Linked DNA regions of Puniceicoccus vermicola. The protein of the gene in region 1 binds, or shares a complex with, the protein of each later gene. Links are inferred from orthologs where the notes say so. Each region holds a gene or a part of one and is shown on either strand. Other genes may lie near its edges.

Region 1 (10,105 bases):
CGTAGGACTTGGTGCTCAGAGAAAGTTCCATCGGAGCCGCAGCGGAGGGGAAATCCGGGGCTGCCGCAAGGGAAGCAAACGCCTGCCCGGACATACCGTCCGAGCCGAGCAGTGAAATGATCCCGACCACGATCAAGGCCAAGGAAATCCCGCTGGCAAAAGCCGTTACGGTTCGAGGCTTGATCTTCTCCACCTCATCCATGTCGAGCAACATGATGATGAAGAGAAAGAGCACCATGATCGCGCCCGCGTAGACGAGAATCTGGAGAATGGCCAAAAAGAAGGCCTCCAGAAGCACAAAGAGCGCGGCCATCCCCACAAAGGAGACGATCATGAACATGGCGCCGTTGACCGGATTGCGAGCTACGACCATCAAAAAGGCCGGTAGCACCGTCAATACCGCGAAAATAATGAAAAGCACGTCCACGGGAAATCAACCTGTAATAAAGGTGTTAGCGGGAAAAGACAAAAATCGAAAGGATTGCGCCCTCAATGGTGTCCGCCCGCTGCCGCAGCCTCCTCTGCTGCCTTCTTTTTGTCCCACTTGAAATGTTCGTCGGGGAGCGTTCCACCTAGTTCGTAAAGTTTCTTCTTATCGTTCACCATTTCCTCACGCGAGTATCCAGAAAGTGAAAACACGTCCTGAAGAAAAATAGCCTCCTCGGGACAAACCTCTTGGCAGAGCCCGCAATAAATGCAGCGCAGCATGTTGATCTCGAACTCTTCCGGTCCTTTCTCGACGTGCTCATACTCGGAGCCCTCAGGGATTTCGCCCGGGGTGATCCGAATCGCCCGCGGAGGGCAGACAAACTCGCACAGTTGGCAGGAGACACACTTCTCGCGACCGTTGGGGTCTTTGACCAGGGTCGGCACACCTCGATACCCTTTCGGGATCGGGGGACGCTCCTCCGGGTACTGCAAGGTGACTGAGGGCTTGAAGATTTGCGAGATCGTCGTCTTCAAGCCGGACACGATCTGCGGGAGATAGGTTCTCTCCGACAGGCTCAGCGGCTTGCGCTCGATTACTTTGGTTTCAGCCATGGTGAGTCAAAATTTACTGTGTATCGATGATAGCGATAATGATCGCGTTCAAGATGAGGTTGGCGATCGCCAGAGGCAGGAGGATGGTCCAGCCAAGCTTCATCACCTGGTCGTAACGGAACCGGGGGATCGTCCAACGAATCAGAACGAAGAAGACAATCATCGCCACGACCTTTATGATGAACCAGATCGTTGAGAGAACGCCTCCGATCCAGCCATCGGGCCAAGGATTGGCTACGCCGGGAAGGAAATGCCATCCCCCGAGGAACAGCAGGGCGAAAAGAGCGGAACCGATGACGATGTGCGCGTACTCGGCGACGAAAAAGATCCCGAATTTGAAGCAGCCGTACTCCGTGTGAAACCCACCGACGAGGTCAGTCTCCGACTCAGCCATATCAAAAGGCAGGCGATTCGTCTCTGCGAAGATGGCGACGAGGAAAAGGAGCGCACTCAGCGGCTGGACAAAAATGAACCAGATATTCTGCTGATAGCCGACGACCGAGGTCAGACCCAAGCCGCCTTCGACCCCCGGTGCGTTGAGCCAGAGGAACAACGGGAAGATGGAGAGGCCCAGCGAGAGCTCATAGGAGATCATCTGCGCCGAGCTCCGGATGCTGCCGAGGAAGGAATACTTATTGTTCGAGGACCAACCCGCGAGCACGATCCCGTACACCCCTAGCGAAGAGACTGCAAAGATGAAGAGAATCCCAATGTCGAGCGGGGCTAACATGAGCGGATTGACCGCTCCGGTATCCGGATTCGTATACTGCCCAAACGGAATGACCACCATCGTCGTCAACGCCGGCACCAACGCGATGATCGGGGCCATGTAGTAATACACCTTGTTTACGTGCCCCGGAGTGATCTCCTCCTTGAAAAGGAACTTCAACCCGTCAGCCACCGGTTGGAAAATCCCCCATCGCACGAGCATGGGCCCGATCACAGGCAAATATTTGACGAAAAACGGAGAGGCCCGGTTCGGTCCGACTCGGCCCTGCACCCAGCTGGAAACCTTGCGCTCAATGAGCACGGAGTATCCGGCCATGGTCATGACCACCACGATCATCAAGACCGCGTATACAATTTTCAGGAGGACGGATGTGAGTTCCATTGGAATCTGACTGGATTGGCAAAAATGATCAGGAGGCTTCCGAGACGCCGATCGCTTCGCGAGCGAACTCGCGTGCATCGAACTTCAGCGATTTTTTCTCCGGGAATGGAAGATTGGCGAGATTCCCCGCCGAGATGGTTTGCCCATCGTCGGGGATCGAACGGAATTGAATGCCCTGCAACTCTTCGATCTCCGAAGAAAGGGAGTTCCAGGCGTCTTTGACCTGCACGGTCGCTGCCGTTTCCCCTTCGACCAAAGACTTCAGAGAGGCAAAGATTTGCAAATCGGAAAGGAGACCCGCAGGTCCAGGGATAACGGCGTGGAACTTCTGCAGTCGGAACTGCTGATTGATGAAGCTTCCGGAGCGTTCGAAGACCGTCAATGACGGGATCAAGATCGCCGCCAACGCGGTCGATGCACTCTTCTGAGTGGCGACCTGAATGAGCTGCACCTTGGCAATTTGCGCTTCCGTCAAACCGGCGGCCACCAAATCCTCATGCACTGCTAGCACGGTATCCACCGCCCCACTGTCAATTTGCGAAGCAAGATCGCTGAGATCTGCGCTCGGCAGGTCGGACAAGAGCCCAGTCACTAGACTTCCACGGGTGTTGGGAGTGCGGTCAGCCGATTGCAGGAGACCGTCTTCTTCTCCGAGGTGCTGAACGGCGAAAACCTTGGCCTTTTTAGACCGCGCCAACTGGCTCAGGTAATATTGCTCCTCAACCGAAGAGTGCGTGGAGGCCACAATGGCAATCTTCTCCGATGACTTGAGGATCTCGCCTGCCGCGCGAACCGCTTCGGTCGCGGTGGCGTTGGAGCCCTTGACCACGGGCTGACGTAGGCGCCCTTCCGCCTCGACCTGTTGGTAAAGGGCTCGGCCGCTATCGGTCATCCAAGTATCATTGACCGCGTCATTGCGCCGCGGTGTGATTCGGTAAATTTTCCCTTCGCGCTGCCAGACCTCGGTATTGGCCCCGACACTACTCTCGGTGCAGATGCTCTTCACCGACTTCAGGAACCAAACCCGCATCTTAAAACGGAAATCGCGACTGGTAAGCGCTCCCACCGGACAGATGTCCACGGTGTTCAGCGAGTAGTTGCTATCAAGATTCTTCCCGGGGAAACAGGTAAGCGTCGAATAGCTGCCCCGTTCGGTAAATCCGAGAACCGGGTCGTCCGCCACTTCGCTCATGAAGCGGATACAGCGGGAGCAAAGGATGCAGCGCTCATCATCGAGCATGACCCGCGGGCCGAGAACGGTCCGCTTGGGCTTCACGTTCTTTTCTTCGATAAAGCGCGAGTAGCCCCGACCGTAATCCGTGGCAAATTCTTGCAGACGACACTCCCCTGCTTGGTCGCAGATCGGGCAATCGAGGGGGTGATTGACGAGGAGGAACTCCATGACACCGTTGCGGCAATCTTTGACCAGATCCGTGTCGGTCTTGATATGGAGTCCGGGAGAGACCTTCGAGTTACAAGCGATCGCGGGCTTGGGCATCCAGCCGATCTTCTGCTTGCCGTCGTCATCCATCACGGGCTCACCCGTTCCGCGGTCACGCATTGGCATCCCCATCTCCACCAAGCACATCCGGCAATTTCCAGAAATGCTCAACTTCGGGTGGTAGCAGTAGTGAGGGATCTCCTTACCGGCGATCTCGGCGGCCTCAATCATGGTGATCCCGGTGGGCACCTCGACATCCTTACCGTCGATATTTACGGTGACCTTCTCTGTCTGACCTTTCTCGCTCATTTCGTCCTATCTGTAATCGTGTCCTTCGCTCCGTTCCAGACCGGGTCAGGCAACTGCCGCCGTCTTGGAATCTTTCGCTTTTCGTTCCGCCGCCTGTTTCCGGGCGTAATCGATAAATTCATCACGGAACTTCAGAATAAAGCTTTGCACCGGCCATGCCGTCGCTTCCCCGTGAGCACAAATTGTGCGGCCTTCAATCTGATCCGCAATGGATTTGAGAAGATCCGCGTCTTCCTCGCGCGCCTCGCCAGCGACCATGCGGGCGGTGACTTTCTTCAACCAGAGGGAACCCTCGCGGCAAGGAGTGCACTGACCACAGCTCTCGTGGGCATAAAAGGCATTAATATTTGCCAGGGCGGCAACGATGTCCGTCGAATCGTCCATGACGATGATCGCTCCGGATCCCGACATGGTGCCCGCGGCCATCGGTCCGTCGAAATCGAGAGGGATGTCTTCGACCCCCCAGTCAAATTCGGTGCCGTCTTTCAGTTTCCCTTGAAAACGTTCATCGGCGCGTAAGACCTTCGAGGAGGATCCTCCGGGGATGATCGCCTTCAGCTTGCGGCCAGGTCTCATCCCTCCGCACACCTCGTTGATCAACTCACCGTAAGTCATAGCCCCGCACTCCACTTCGTAGTAGCCGGGCTTCTGCACGTGGCCGGAGACCGACCAGATTCGGGTGCCAGTGTTGCCGGGTTTACCCAGCTTCGCGTACTCTTTGCCCCCGCGTTCAATGACGTGCTTTACGTGACAGAGAGTCTCGACGTTGTTCACGATCGTCGGGCACATGTAGAGTCCGAGAACCGCTGGGAAATACGGAGGCTTGATGCGCGGATAAGGACGCTTGCCTTCGATCGATTCGATGAGTCCCGTTTCTTCCCCACAGATGTAAGCTCCGGCTCCGCGGTGAACGATCAGATCACAGGAATAACCGGATCCGAGAATGTCGTCGCCGAGGAAGTTCTTGGCACGAGCCTCTTCGATCGCTTCCTCGAGAATGCGGGCGCCGTCATACATTTCCCCGCGGATGTAGATAAAGGAGAGAGCCGTCTGCGTTCCGTAGGCGGCGATCATCATTCCCTCAATCAGCTGATGCGGGTCCTTGTAGATGAGCTGGCGATCCTTGAAGGTTCCCGGCTCGGATTCGTCGGCGTTGCAGACGAGGTAAATCGGCTTGCCCGACTTCCGGTCGAGGAACTTCCACTTCATCCCCGCGGGGAATCCAGCTCCTCCACGGCCACGAACACCGGAATCCATGACCTCGGAGCAAATTTCCTCCGGCTTCATGCCAACGGCCTTTTTCAAGGCCTCGTAGCCACCCTTCGAAATGTAGGAATCAATGTCCCGACCGTAACCGGGTTGATCCACATTCTTTAACAAAATTCTATTTTCGCCTGCTGCCATATCCAGTTCTCCAGGTTTCAGGAGCCCCCCTTTGCGTTGGACCGGATCTCCTCGATCAGTTCGTCGGCCCGCTCCTCGGTCACATTCTCGTGGAGAACTTCATCGATCTGCACAACCGGAGCGGTTCCACAGCTGGCGATGCACTCCACGTATTCCACTGTAACTTCGCCGTCTTCCGAGACCTCGTTTAGCTCCACGCCAAAGGCATCCTTGAATTTCTCACAAACCTTGGCTCCCCCGTTGAGCGCACAGGAAAGGGTTCGGCACACTTTGACGTGGCGTCGCCCAATCGGCTTCTGGCGGAACATCGGATAGAATGTGACGAGCTCCAGAACTTTGATCGGCTCGATTCCCAAACGTTCCGCAATCCACTCAATGGCTTGCTCAGAGATGTATCCCTTCTCGTCCTGAATCAGGTGGAGAAGAGGCAAGGTCGCGCTCCGTGCGGAGGGATAGCGCGGGACAATCTTGTCGATCTTCGCGATGATCTCCTTGGGGAGCGCGAAGGGTTCCGCAATTTCAGTCGGTTGGCTCATGAATCGTTTTGGAATTCGGTTGCAAATATTCGGCGACAATTATCGGTCACAGTCCCCCATCACGAAATCCAGACTCCCGAGGACCACCGTGATGTCAGTCAGGTAGAGTCCCGGGCAGATTTTCGGGAGGATACTCAAATTACAGAAGCTGGGGGAGCGGATCTTCAAGCGATACGGCACCCCGCCCCCTTTGGAGACGACGAAGAACCCGAGAATCCCCTTTGGATTCTCCGCTTCGAAATAGACTTCCCCCTCCGGCATGCGGGGGCCTTCCGTCACGATCATGAAGTTTTGAATCAACTCCTCCATGCTCGTCAGGACCTTGCCCTTCGGCGGCTTATAAATCTTTTTCGCATCTTCGGCGTACCAAGCCCCGTCCGGGAAGCTCTTGATCACCTGACGAATGATCCGGATGCTCTGGCGAATCTCCTCGGCCCGGATCAGGTAGCGATCGTAGCAGTCTCCGGTGGTGCCAACGGGAACATCGAACTCATATTGATCGTAGCCCAGATAGGGACGATCCTTACGGAGATCGAGATCGACGCCGGTTGCACGAAGATTCGGCCCGGTGATCCCGTACGCCAGGGCGTCTTCCTGAGAAATCACCCCGACCCCTTCGGTCCGGTCCATAAAGATACGGTTCCGGGTCAACAGGTTGGTGGTTTCCTCGAGGATCGGGAGGTGCTGGTCGCAGAAGTCCGACACACGCTTCAGCCAGCCCTCGGGAATGTCGCGGGCAACGCCACCAATCCGGGTGTAGGAGGTGGTGAAACGGGCTCCGGTTAATTCCTCGAAAAGGGTATAGAGCTTTTCACGCTCGGTAAAGGTGTACATGAACGGAGTCCATGCTCCGGCATCCATCCCGTAAACCCCGACCCCAAGGAGGTGAGAAGAAATCCGGGCCAGCTCCGTCACCAAAAGACGAATGGCCGCACAGCGCGGGGGCACTTCCAGTCCGGCGAGCTTCTCCACCGCCATGGCATACGTTACGTTATTGGCGAGCGGCGCGATATAATCCAGCCGGTCCGTATAAGGAACGAACTGGTTGTAGGTCATGTTCTCGGCGATCTTCTCATCCCCACGGTGCAAATAGCCAATCACCGGCTCGCACTTGGTGATCAAATCACCATCGAGCTCCATCAGAAGGCGCAAAACCCCGTGTGTTGTCGGGTGAGAAGGCCCCACATTGAGGGCCATATCTTCGCCCTGGAGCTCATCCTGATAGGCGCTCGCACGCGCCCCCATGTCCCCAATCGAAATTTCTTTGGTCTTAGCCATAGTCGCTTACTTGTCCTCTCCCCCGTCTTCAAGAGAAGTTTTCTTCTGCCATTCGGTCCAGCTCTGATCCTTCGCCCGAGGTTCGGCCTTGCTCATCGGAGCCCCACTCTTACTGACGAAAGGCCCGCCCATCATCGGAGCCGGCAATACCTTCGCCTTCGTTTCCTCGCCGATTTCAGAATCCGGAAGTTCGGTCTCAATCCCCGCCAAAGGAAACTCTTTCCGCAGCGGATAATAGGGATACTCGTCCCACATCAAAATTCGGCGGAGATCGGGGTGCCCTTCAAAACGGATCCCGAACATATCAAAGGTCTCCCGCTCGTGCCAATTCGCACCGGGGAATAAGGCGACAATCGAGGCGACCGATGGATTTTCGTCGTCGACACAGTTCGTGACCACTCGGATGTAACGCGCTTCCTTCACGGAATAGAGGTGATAGACCACCGAGAATCGCGGAGATTCCTCTTCACTCCAGTCGATCGCAGTCACATCGCTGAGGAGATTGTACTCAAACTCGTCGCGCAGGCACTCGATCAACGGCAAAATCAGGTCCGCTGGACACTGGACCGCTGGGTGATCACTGGATTTCCGAGGTTCCAGCCCCTCAAAACGAGGCTGCAAACTTTCGATCAATGCGTTCATGCCCAAACCCTTTTCTCTTCGGCCTCTTTCCCGAGACTCTTGAACGAAGGCTCCTTCTCGATCTTCTTCTGAAGCTTCATCATTGCATCGAGGAGCGCTTCCGGCCGCGGAGGACATCCACTCACGTAGACGTCCACTGGAACGATACGGTCCACTCCCTGCAGGGTGGCATAGGAACGATACATACCCCCACTCGAAGCACAGGCCCCCATGGCAACGACCCACTTCGGATCCGCCATCTGGTCATAGATCCGGCGAACCACTGGAGCCATCTTATACGTAACCGTCCCGGCTACAATCATACAATCGGACTGCCGCGGAGAGAAGCGCATGACCTCCATCCCAAACCGGCTAATGTCAAACCGCGATGCGGCTACCCCCATCAGCTCGATCGCACAACAGGCGAGCCCCATCGGCATTGGCCAAACGGAATTCTTCCGGACCCAATTGATTACGGCGTCGACCTTGGTGACAATCACGTCACCCTCGACCTTAGAGTTATATCCTACTTGGCTGCTTTTCGTCTCCATATCTGGCTCACCTGCATTCAAAACGAAGATTCGAGGAATAAAAGGAAATTCCTGTTAAATTACTTCCCCAAACCCTTGGGCGATCAAAATTTAACGCAAGCCCCGACCTCATTTTCAATGAATTCGTCATTAAGCACTTTCCTCTCCAAAAATTGCGCCCCAGTCGACTTCATCCGATTTTTCCTCGGAGGTGGGAGAAAACTTTCCCGTTTCGACCAAAAACTCGATAAACTCACGATCCGAAGAAACTAGCCGATCCAAGGGCAAAACAAACTGACGCTCATCCTTCGACCGGACGATTTTCACGCTATCATCGGTAACATCCACGAGCTTAGCTTCAACCACTCGGCCCTCCAGATCCGTAAAAGTAACAATCTCGCGACTCGCCCTCGCCTCAAACCATTCACGCTTCGCCGGAGGCCACTTGGAATCCAGCGGGCTTTCCGTCATCTCGTCCTCCACGACCTCGGAAGAACTCTGATCCTCTGCGAAATTCTCTTCGCCGGAAGTGTCTTCCAGGGCGGCGACCAAGGCCTTCGCGGGCTCCTGACCGGACTCCAACGCTTCCAGCCGACTCTGCAACGCCCGAACCTCACTCGACAGCTCGGCCGTTAGCGAAGAATTCGTCGATTCATTCGCTGCGAAACGCACGCCAAACCAGCCCCCGAGAGCACTGACCATAAAGACGAGCAATAAAAGTCCCACCAATCGCATCAAGTTCCTGTTGATGACGAAATCTTCCGAGAAGGACAATCCTCAATCGGCCCGAGACCCTCAGAATATTCGCAAACGAGTCTCAATAAGGCCCAAGACCCCTCATCTGCTCCGATATGATCAGCTCATCGAATCGGCGAGATGAAATATCGTCGGGAGGTGCCTTCAATATCATTATGATAAAGGAACCCCTTCGGATCCGCATCTTCGATCGCGTCCTTGATCCCGGGCAACTCCTCGTGGGTCACGATTGTCCGAACCAACCAAAAGGGGTCCTGGCTATGGCCACCGAAAACAGGTTGGTAAGTGTAAGTCCGATGCGGAAAAGTCTTCTTGATCGCCTCTCCCACCGTTTCCCTCTCCTTCGTGATCATCGAGAGCATGGTCAGCTTGAACTTCTTGTAGAGGTTATTCAGGGTCTCCGCGGAGATAAAGATATAGATACAGGTATACATCAGGGTATTCACCACGGGCTCAAACTCCCCGCTCTTCAGGAAAGCCATGACCAGCCCGAAACCCGTTGAAATAATTGCGGCAAAAATTGCGATAAACCCAACCGGCTTCAGATACTTCATCGCAAAATAAGCCCCGAGGATGTCCTCGTCCCCCGTCGATCCGCGATTGGTAAACGCCAGTGCCTTGGCGACCCCGGAAAGCAGCCCCCCAAAAATCACCAGAATGATCCGTTCGTTCTGCGGCTCAGGATCAGCCACCCTCAACTCCGGTAAAACGGTGAGCAAACCGACCACCGTGCCCACCACCAAAAGCGAACGCAGGGCAAACATCCGGCCCACCGCGAAGAACGCAAAAACAATCAAGATGAACTGAAAGACGAAATAAAGCCCCGTAAACAGCGCCTCACTCTCATAATAGTAGGACAAAGCGGCCGCGATCCCCTCCGTCCCCGTCAAGACCACCTTAGATGGAAGAACAAAGTACTTCAACGCGATCGCGTAAAGAGACCCGGCCAAGACCACGAGAAGATACTCACGCACCCCCCGGCCCAGACCAAGACACTCCGCGAAAACTTCAGATCTGTTTTCCGACTCCATAAAGTATTTCTAATCCTAATAGCCTCGATTCAAAACTTTTTCAGCTA
Region 2 (8,954 bases), on another replicon or contig:
AAAGCACCTCAAAGGGGATGATCATTTGGAGGTCGCTGTCCGAGATGGCGAAGTTGGGAGTGTCGGGCAGCAGGGCGTAGGAAGGTGTCTCGTTCTGCTGGGATTGTTGCTTTCCCAATGTGAAATTTAAATATTGGCTGGCGATCTGGTTGAGCTCCCCCTCGCGTAGCCTGATACTTTGGTTGCTCGTCAAACTATTCTGGGCGGATTGCATGAGTTGCTGCCACCCTCCCGAGGAGCTCGTGCTGCCGAAGCGGAATCTCTCTGTGAGAGGATCCTTTTCGCTTTCTAAGGCTGAGCGGGAGCGGACTAAATCGGGAGTTCTGCGGACCTCGTAGGTGAAGCCGAGGATGACTCCGAGGATTGCGGCGGCGGCGGCTCCGATAAGGACGCCAGTGAGGGTAGCTTCTTTATTCTTACTTGTCCGAACCATTCGAATCAAAATCCTGTGAGGATCGGCGGCGAAAGGCAACCGTTTGCTTGCGGGGACAAAGCGAAGTTCGGGAAGTCTCAAACCTGCCTGATCTTATACCGAATTTAGTAAGTTTTGATCCTTATGGTGCAGCGTAGAATCGAAGCAGCGCAAGGCGCAGGGATCGGATTCGTATCGAGATACGCTCCGATCCCTGCAACGCCGCGACCTTCGATTCTGGGGCATCCCCCTGGGACGGGCGGGAAATGAGCCTGAGCAGCGTTAGCCCAAATGGCACGGGTCGCAGACCCGCCTCCAATTGGGCCGCCTCGCTCAGACTCATTTCCCATCCCGCCATAACTATCAAAACTTCCTAAATTCGGTATTTAACCCTTCGCCCGGTTCTCCTCGCGTAAATCCTCATCAGGCTGAGTGATCCCTTTTTGAGGAATGGGGCATGAGGTTCCAGATGGTTCAGCCCATCTGGACCGTATCTGAGCCGGCTCGATTTTTGATCGTGGTGCGCGTAGATTCTGTCTGCGGCGGAAGAAACCGAAACAAAAGAGGGGAAGTGCCAGAGCACTTCCCCTCTCGGAATCGAAAAGGATCGATCGAACGACTAGTTCGCCACGGGAATCGTCAAAACCGGAGTCTGACCTTGGGCATCGCCAGTGCGGAGCGCGAACATTTGCGATAGAAGCATAAAGGTGGCCTTACTCAGAAGGTCATCATCCTTGATGTAGAACCAAGTCCCCCGGTAGCGCACCGCGGTGGATGCGTTGTCGGGCTCACTGTTGGAGCTTTCGACACGGAAGAGGCCGTCCAGCGGCTCATTCCAATCGAAGACGGTCCCATCGTCGTAAAGAGTCTTCGTGACTTTGCCGGATTCAACATCCTTTTCGGGTACGTTGACGCCCTGGGAAAGGAAGAAGAGAACCCCGAGAAGAGAGCGGGTGTTGATCTCGATCAAGTCCCCATTGGAACTCGGGACTGCCGCTGCACCCGGTCTGACCCGGTAGACGTCGAGTTCCGGATCGAGCGAGAGGAGTTCGCGCAAACGATCGGCATCTTCATTGCTGCCTGGGGCGGGAAGAAAAATAACGGGTTCGTAACCGTTCTCGGACTGCACTTCCCCCATTTGAATCGCGTTGTGTCGTTGGAGCTGAAAGAGCGTATCGGCCACCTCACGGAATTCCTTGAACTGGGGCAGAATCTCCGGCGTCGGACCTGAGGCACCCATCGCATTGTTCATGCCATTGGTGCGTTGAATGACCATGCGGGAAACGGTGTCCATACTCCAACCGGAATTTGTCAGGAGAGAAATGTCTTCAAAAGTAATCCGGCCGAGAAGACGGTTGAAAAAATCATCTCCCTGGAGAGGTGTATAGGAAATGGTCGGGCGTTCCGCAAAGCTGATGCCAGTGTTCCCGGAAAGTGCATCCGGGGCGCTGCCCGAGAGAGGAAAGGTGCCAGCCACCCCGAGGCTGCTGTTCAGATCAAGTTGGGAGGTAATGGAAGAGGCTTCGAAAAAGTATGGAGCGTCGCGGTAGCGGAGGCGGACGATGTTGAGGAGCAACTGCTCCTCGCCTACCTTTTGCATGGCGACATTGTATCCGTTCGCAGTCCCCCGGTAAGTCGATGGAGAGATCGTGGCGCACCCACTTAGTAATAGGGTGAGTATTGCCGGAAGAAGGAAGAGGAGATTGGGTTTCGGTGTTTTCATAAAAATCGGTTACTATAAATGGAGAGCGTAAAGGCGAGGATTTATTCCCTCTTTCATAGCGGGGATGGGGCGGTCGGATGTCTCCAAATATTGAATTCTTTCGGGAACGCTTCGTTTCCCTTTGCAATCAAGGTTACGATTCTGTTGAAAGGAGGCTGTGTCAGCAGTTACGGAAGAAATGGTTCGCAGCGCGTTGTCAAAGGTGCCCTATCCAGGGTTCACCAGAGATATCGTTTCCTTTGGTATTGTGAAAGCCGTCGAGGTCTCTGGCGGGGATGTTTCCGTATCCCTTGCTCTGACCAGTTCAGATCCGGCGGTAGCCCCAGCGCTGAAGAAAGAAGCGGAAGCGGCGATTTCTGCGATCGATGGCGTCACAAAAGCCGAGGTGATGGTCGCTGTGAAGTCGAAGAAAAATCCGCAGGAGGAAGAGCAGTCTGCCCCTGAGGAAAGTCCGATGCAAAAAGTGCGGATTGCTATTGCTGTCGCCAGCGGCAAGGGCGGAGTCGGTAAATCGACGTTTACCGCGAACCTCGCTTGCGCAATGGACCGCATCTTGCGGGAAGAGGGCAAGCCCTCATCGGTCGGAATCATGGATTGCGATATTTACGGCCCCTCCATTCCGTTGATGATGGGGGTCAACCGTCGCCCGGAAGTGGTGGACGGGATGATCCAGCCGTTGGAAAATTTTGGGGTTCGGGTCATGTCTATGGGTTTTCTCGTCGAAGAGGATATTCCCGTCATCTGGCGTGGACCGATGGTGATGAAGACGATTCAGCAGTTCGCCAGCAATGTGGATTGGGGGGAGCTCGAGATCCTTTTTATCGATTTGCCGCCGGGAACCGGAGATGCCCAGCTCTCGCTCGTCCAGACCGTGCCGCTTGAAGGTGCTGTCGTCGTTACGACTCCCCAGTTGGCCGCGGTTAATGTCGCCCGTCGAGGGGCGATGATGTTTGATAAGGTCAGTGTCCCGCTGGTGGGAGTTGCCGAGAACATGAGCTACCTGCTGGATGAAAAGTCGGGAGATCGTCAATATCTCTTCGGCGAAGGGGGCGGGGCTCGTACCGCTGAATTTCTCCAAACCGATTTACTGGGCCAAGTTCCACTCGATCCCCGGATTCGGGAAGGCTGTGATCATGGCGTGCCCATTGTCGTCAGTGATCCTGATCTCGAATGTTCCCAAGTGTTCCGCCAAATCGCTCAGAAGATTTGGGATAAGTTCAAATTGACAAAGAATGATCAATCGAATTAGCCTTTCTGTATAGGTGGTAATGAGATCGCCGAAAAAATCCTCAGAGAAAAAACCCGTGGCCGACTTCGCTGGGCAATCAAGTCTCTATAAAGAATTCCTCGCTGAGAGGGAAGAGATCTTGCGCCATAAATGGATCGAGTCCGAGAAGCAGGGCACTGATATTGGGTTTGAGAAAGCGCTGCTCGATTGGATTCGCAAGCATCGCGAACAGTGGCGCTCGGCTCGTCGCGAGACGAAGAGCAATTCATTAAAGTAATTCGTAGGTAGGCTTCGGTAGGTGAGGCCTTTTTTTGTGCCCGCGGATTTTAAATGCGATCCTGCGTAGGCAGTCGTTCTTTCTCGGTTTTAATCTGTAGTTTACTATATTCTATTGACAGAATATTCTATAGGTGGAATATTGCGTGAATGGATGTCGTTCGTGTCTATAAGTGTCTATGTGATGTGCAGCGGCTGCGTATCCTGAATTTGTTGCGGGAGGGGCCGCTCTGCGTTTGCCACCTCATGGAGATTCTCGAAGCCGATCAGGTAAAGATGTCGAAGCAGCTGCAGTATATGAAGAAGCTGGGGATGCTGGAGGTGGAGAGAGTTGCTCAGTGGAGGATTTATCGCATTGCGACTCCGACGAATCCGCTGGTGGAGGAGAATCTACGGTGTCTTCAGGATTGTGGCCCCGAGGATCTGCGGTTTGCCGAAGATCTTCGAAAGCGCAAAGAGGTATTGGCGAGGAGCGATGAGGGCGTGGTTTCTGCCTGCTGCGCCAGTTGTTCTGAATAAGTTCTCTCAAAAACGAAAAATCATGGAAAAGTTAAAGATTCTCTTTCTCTGCACGGGGAATAGTGCGCGCAGCATCATGGGGGAGTATATCCTTCGGAAAAAGGCATCTTCCCGTTTTGAAACCTACAGTGCGGGTGCAGCTCCCAAGGATGGTCCTCATCCGTTGACCCTGAAGGTGCTGAGAGAGCGGTTCCTAATCGACGCTTCGGATGCGCGGAGCAAGTCGTTGGATGAATTCAAGAACGTCCAGTTCGACTTTGTCATCACTGTGTGTGATAACGCTCGGGAGAGCTGCCCTGTTTGGCCGGGGCAGCCCATCCTTGCTCACTGGGGCTCGCCGGATCCGGCTGAATCGAATTCGGAGTCCGTGTTCATCGCAGTGGCGACCGAGATCGCCCGCCGAATCGATCTCTTTCTCAACCTGCCCCTGAGTAAGCTCGACCAACTCCGGGCTTCGATTGAGGAGGAGACCCGCAAAATCGGGGAAATGACGTTGGCGGAGCAACCTTGTCCTTCTCAAACCCAAAGTATCTAAGAAAAACCAAATCAAAGAATGAGTGCTGAAAAGAAAGATGCGAAGTCATCCAACTGTGAATCGCCAAAGCCGGGGCTTTTCCGACGCCTAATGGCGAAGCTAGATTCCTCTCTGAAGGAGAAGGCTGAAAAGAGCGAATGCTGCTGTGGTTCCGAAAAAGACGGGGGCAAGGGCGGTAAATGTTGCTGAATGCCGCGGATTGGCTCGTTTACGGTCTTCTCGGAATAGATCCCAACACCCGCTTCGGCGGGGCGGTTCAGTTCTTCGTCTATGATTCGATGAAGATCTTCCTGCTGTTGGCGGGGATGATCTTCATCATCGGCGTACTGCGCACCTTTCTCCCGGAGCGGAAGCTTCGGGAGTGGATGGGCCGCGGAGGGGTTTGGGGGAACGTCATCGCGGCGGTTTTTGGCGCGGTGACTCCGTTCTGCTCCTGTTCCTCGATCCCGATTTTTATCGGTTTTCTCCGCGCCGGGGTGCCGTTGGGGATTTGTTTCTCCTTTCTCATCACTTCACCGATTATTAATGAGTATCTCGTTGTGCTCATGGCTGCCGACTTCGGGATTCCCATCACCCTGGTTTATGTGGGGAGCGGGCTGTTGATTGGCGTCGTTGCTGGATTTGTTCTCGGGAAATTAAAGATGGAGAAACATCTTGAGGATGAGTTCGCCGAATCGTCGGTTCCCGAGAGTCGCGGTCCGGAGAATTTTCGCGAACGCATCCGCTTTGCGGTCGGCGAGGTCGTTGGTGTGATCCGGGCGATCTGGATCTGGGTGCTTGTCGGAGTTGCGATTGGCTCTTTTCTCCACAACTACGTGCCCCAAGAGACGATCCATCGCTGGATGGAGATGACGGGAGTCTTTTCGGTGCCAATCGCGACTTTCCTGGGGGTGCCGCTCTACGGCAGTTGTGCCGCCATTGTTCCTGTCGCCGTAGTCTTGTTTGAAAAGGGCATTCCCATTGGGACGGCGCTTTCCTTTATGATGGCCATGTCAGCCCTCAGTCTACCCGAGGCCGTGATGCTTCGGCGCACAATGAAACTGCCGTTAATCGCGTTGTTTTTCGCGATCACGGCAGGTGCAATTATGGCAACAGGTTACCTGTTGAACGCCCTCGCTAGATTTCTCTAGGAGGGAGGAGGCGACTGGACGTCGCCTCGATAAGTCGTTCGGGAAAAAGGGAAGCCTACCTTACTTGGCGCTCTTCAGTTCCTTATGAACTGTGTGGCGCTTCAAGTACGGGTTGTACTTCTTTTTCTCGACCCGCTCGGTCTGAACCTTCTTGTTGCGGGTGGACATGTAGCGTGAGGGACGCTGGTTTTCTTTGCGGGCCTCAGTGCACTCTAGAATGATTGTATCGCGTGGCATGATGAAAATAGGAAAACCGCTGACAAAAAGGCCTTTCGGACCTCTCTGCAATCAAAAATTACCACCAACTGGGTGGCCGAGAAGAGAAACCATGTCTCCGTGTGAGAAAAGGGTAACTTGGCCGGTGCTTTCCGAGACGACGATGGCCAGGCTGCGGGTGCTCTTCGTGATCGCTGCGGCGGCAGCGTGGCGCGCTCCAAGGCCTCCTGGGAGGTCGGGATATTCGGGCGCGCGGAGGAGGGTGCCGGCGGCTTCGATGACACCGTTGCCCCGGATAATAAAGGCTCCGTCGATCGAGGAAAATTCTTTCACCGTTTCGTCCATGAAGGGATTCAGCACGTTGCGGTCTTCCTCGCGATATCCGTAAAACGGGTTGAGGACGAGAGGCTTCGAGTATTCCAAGACCTTTTGAGTGTCGCCGAGGACGAAGAGGCAGCCCACTTTCTTGCCTTCGCGGCCTTCCAACCCGAGCTCCATGGCAATGGCAAGTACCCGCTCCATGACCTCAGGGCGAAGAGAGGGCGGCAATGTATGGCTTTTATCCGAGAAGAGGGTCTGGAATTCCCGAGCCACATCGACGACGAGGATCGAATCAAAGCGATTGCTTTGAGGTAGCCCGCCGACGCAGCAAATGAGTTCGTCCGGTTCAAAAATTCCCCGGGTCAGGCCGATGAGGATCGCCGATCGCAGCTGCGACATCCGGTGGTGGGAAAACGATCGAATCGGGAGAAACTCGGTGACTTTCCCGCCGTCCTCGACCGTTTCGGCCCCCGCTTGGGTGACGAGGATCGTCTTCAGATCTTTGAAACTACGCGTGAGCTCAACTCCTCCGGCAAAGGTGTCGCCAAAAATAAGAACTGACCGGCAGCGCGCGCTCATGGCGATTTTTTCCGCCTCCCGGAGGATGAGTCGATTGATTCGGGTCGGCTTCTGGCGGGGCATCTGCGGATCTCCACCCAGCGTGGCCTTAATGTCCGTGCGGAAATCGTTCAGCGTGCCCGGCATCATTAGCCGCTCGACGACCCGCTTGTCTTGGAACACTCCGGCGATGGCGGCCAAGGCGTTGAGATAGTTCCGGGCGTTTTCGGAGGCGAGGAGGAGAAGGACCAGCTTTACGTCGCGGTAGTCATCCGACCCGTCGTAGGTCAGGCCTTCCGGGCAGCGGCCTATGGCCATGATGTAACGACGCTTCATCGGAACGCGGACGTGGGGGAGAGCCACTCCGTTGCCGAGGTTGGTCGTGATCGTGTGCTCGCGGTCGAGCAGTTCTTTGAGAAGTTTCTTTTTGCCGTATTGCTCGAGCTCTTCGACGTCGCAAACGCTGAGCAGTTCTTCTAGCGCACCCAGGAGGTCCTTGCTCGTTATCTCAACGATGCGTGATTTGGTGATGAAGCGCTCAAGATGCATGTAAGAGGGGGCAGGTCGCTAGCAATAATTCTACCTTAGCGCTCCCATTCGATGGCACCTTTCTTCAACTCGTAAACGAGGCCGAGGATGAAGATTCCAAAAAATACGGCCATAGGGGCGACGATCGGGATGCTGTTCACGAGAAACTCGCGATAGCTGAGAAGCCATGGGATGAGGAAGACCACTTCGATATCGAAGAGGATAAAAAGCATCGCCGTGACATAGAATTTGACCGCGTATCGAGTCCGCGATTTTCCGGCGGGCGGCACCCCGCATTCGTAGGCCGTGTCCTTGATCTTGTTCTTTCTGCCGCGTTGACCGACAACGACGCTGGCCAGGATGATCACCGCTCCAATCACAACAGCGAGACATACCTGGATCAAAACCGGAAGAAAGTCAGAGATTGCCATGTTGTTTTGAATACGTGGGTTTTTGGCTCGGAACAAGTGTAAAGCTTAATTTTCTAAGGCGAAGAGCCTCGAGATCTCCTGATTTTTTCGGGAGTCGCCGGAGGGAGCCCTGAATGGATTTGCCGGAAGTGTTTGCGGTTCGCAGTCTTCGCTCCATGATCGTAGACCAATGAAACTCCGCCTTCTCTACCTTTTCCTCGGGGTGTTGTGCCTTGGGATCTCTCAATCCTCCGCGCTGGAGCCTAATTTTAGGCCGGGCGAAGCGTTGCGCTATGATCTGAAATGGAGTGTTTTTCAAGTGGGCTATGCCCGTCTTCAGGTCCACGATCTCGAAGAGTATCAGGGTGAGCCCGCTTGGCACTTTTCGTTTCACGTCCGCACCAACAGCTTTGCCGATAAATTTTTCAAGGTGAGAACTCGAATCGATACGTGGGTCTCCGAGGATCTCACCCGAACCCTATATTATAAGGAGAAGAAACGGGAGGGAAAGACCAAACGAGACATTGAGGTGACCTTTGACTGGGACAAGATGGAGGCCACCTACGCCAATCATGGGAAGAAAAAGGAACCAGTTGCCCTCCCTGAGGGGCCTGTGCTCGACCCCGTCGGCGCGGTCTATTATTTTCGCAGCATCCCGCCTGTGAAAGGAAGCACCTACACTTTTGCGGTCACCGATGGGAAGAAAGCGGTGGCGATTTCACTTCCGATCAATAACGAGGAGAAGATCAAAGTGGAGGCTGGGCACTTCAATACGTTCAAGATCCAGCCGCAAACCGGAGAGCTCGGGGGCGTCTTTGAGAAAAGCAGCGACTCAGAGGTGAACCTTTGGTTTACCTCCGACCGCCTCAACTATCCGGTTCAGGTCCAGGGTGAGGTAACCGTCGGTAGTTTCTGGGCGGAGCTGACCAAGATCGAGTGGCGCACTCCGGAAGAGCTGGATTGATCGGCCTTACTCTACGGTGACCGACTTCGCCAGGTTACGAGGTTTGTCGACATCGCATCCCCGCGCCACGGCGATGTGATAGCTGAGGAGCTGGAGGGGGATGCTCATGATGATCGGCAGAGCCGGGTCGTCGA

The links.
Region 2: the proteins of H5P30_RS03140 (region 1) and H5P30_RS19695 are in contact, whole or in part, in a cryo-EM structure (PDB 6KHJ), measured with the Thermosynechococcus vestitus proteins. The link is inferred for Puniceicoccus vermicola from one-to-one orthologs. Residues at the interface, in WP_126985484.1 of Thermosynechococcus vestitus: Gln8, Lys26, Trp29, Leu30, Pro33, Met34, Met37, Leu38, Leu83, Ile84, Phe85, Lys86, Glu87, Asp88, Val89, Leu90, Pro91, Ala92, Thr100, Ala104, Val107, Ile108, Phe111, Leu112, Tyr114, Ile115, Ile125, Ser126, Leu128, Phe133; in WP_126986108.1 of Thermosynechococcus vestitus: Gly6, Tyr7, Glu8, Tyr9, Phe10, Gly12, Phe13, Leu14, Ile16, Cys17, Ser18, Pro21, Ala24, Leu25, Ala27, Ser28, Leu31, Arg32, Pro33, Ser35, Arg40, Leu41, Thr42, Thr43, Tyr44, Glu45, Ile51, Gly53, Ala54, Trp55.

What each region holds. Positions count from the first base shown.
Region 1 is NZ_JACHVA010000036.1:1,684-11,788, reverse strand. The notes cover bases 104-3,066. They hold H5P30_RS03140 (complex I subunit 1/NuoH family protein), read right to left. Parts: upstream 2,153-3,066; coding sequence 1,055-2,152; downstream 104-1,054. Other genes in these bases: H5P30_RS03135 (NADH-quinone oxidoreductase subunit G), read right to left, coding at 2,181-3,066; H5P30_RS03145 (NuoI/complex I 23 kDa subunit family protein), read right to left, coding at 490-1,041; H5P30_RS03150 (NADH-quinone oxidoreductase subunit J family protein), read right to left, coding at 104-373. In the rest of the region: more of H5P30_RS03150, read right to left, coding at 1-103; more of H5P30_RS03135, read right to left, coding at 3,067-3,902; NADH-quinone oxidoreductase subunit NuoF, read right to left, coding at 3,948-5,306; H5P30_RS03125 (NADH-quinone oxidoreductase subunit NuoE family protein), read right to left, coding at 5,324-5,842; nuoD (NADH dehydrogenase (quinone) subunit D), read right to left, coding at 5,882-7,120; H5P30_RS03115 (NADH-quinone oxidoreductase subunit C), read right to left, coding at 7,127-7,762; NADH-quinone oxidoreductase subunit NuoB, read right to left, coding at 7,759-8,292; H5P30_RS03105 (hypothetical protein), read right to left, coding at 8,422-9,045; H5P30_RS03100 (YitT family protein), read right to left, coding at 9,132-10,058. UniProt on the Escherichia coli protein: NDH-1 shuttles electrons from NADH, via FMN and iron-sulfur (Fe-S) centers, to quinones in the respiratory chain. The immediate electron acceptor for the enzyme in this species is believed to be ubiquinone.
Region 2 is NZ_JACHVA010000138.1:36,111-45,064, reverse strand. What follows is about bases 6,191-8,954. They hold H5P30_RS19695 (NADH-quinone oxidoreductase subunit A), read right to left. Parts: upstream 7,878-8,954; coding sequence 7,503-7,877; downstream 6,191-7,502. Other genes in these bases: glmS (glutamine--fructose-6-phosphate transaminase (isomerizing)), read right to left, coding at 8,827-8,954; H5P30_RS19690 (DUF3108 domain-containing protein), read left to right, coding at 8,047-8,820; H5P30_RS19700 (diadenylate cyclase), read right to left, coding at 6,191-7,467. Outside these bases: H5P30_RS19745 (hypothetical protein), read right to left, coding at 1-433; H5P30_RS19740 (hypothetical protein), read right to left, coding at 555-770; H5P30_RS19735 (hypothetical protein), read right to left, coding at 1,032-2,135; H5P30_RS19730 (Mrp/NBP35 family ATP-binding protein), read left to right, coding at 2,293-3,384; H5P30_RS19725 (hypothetical protein), read left to right, coding at 3,404-3,640; H5P30_RS19720 (ArsR/SmtB family transcription factor), read left to right, coding at 3,790-4,158; H5P30_RS19715 (arsenate reductase ArsC), read left to right, coding at 4,181-4,693; H5P30_RS19710 (permease), read left to right, coding at 4,873-5,823; rpmG (50S ribosomal protein L33), read right to left, coding at 5,884-6,060; more of H5P30_RS19700, read right to left, coding at 6,112-6,190. UniProt on the Escherichia coli protein: NDH-1 shuttles electrons from NADH, via FMN and iron-sulfur (Fe-S) centers, to quinones in the respiratory chain. The immediate electron acceptor for the enzyme in this species is believed to be ubiquinone.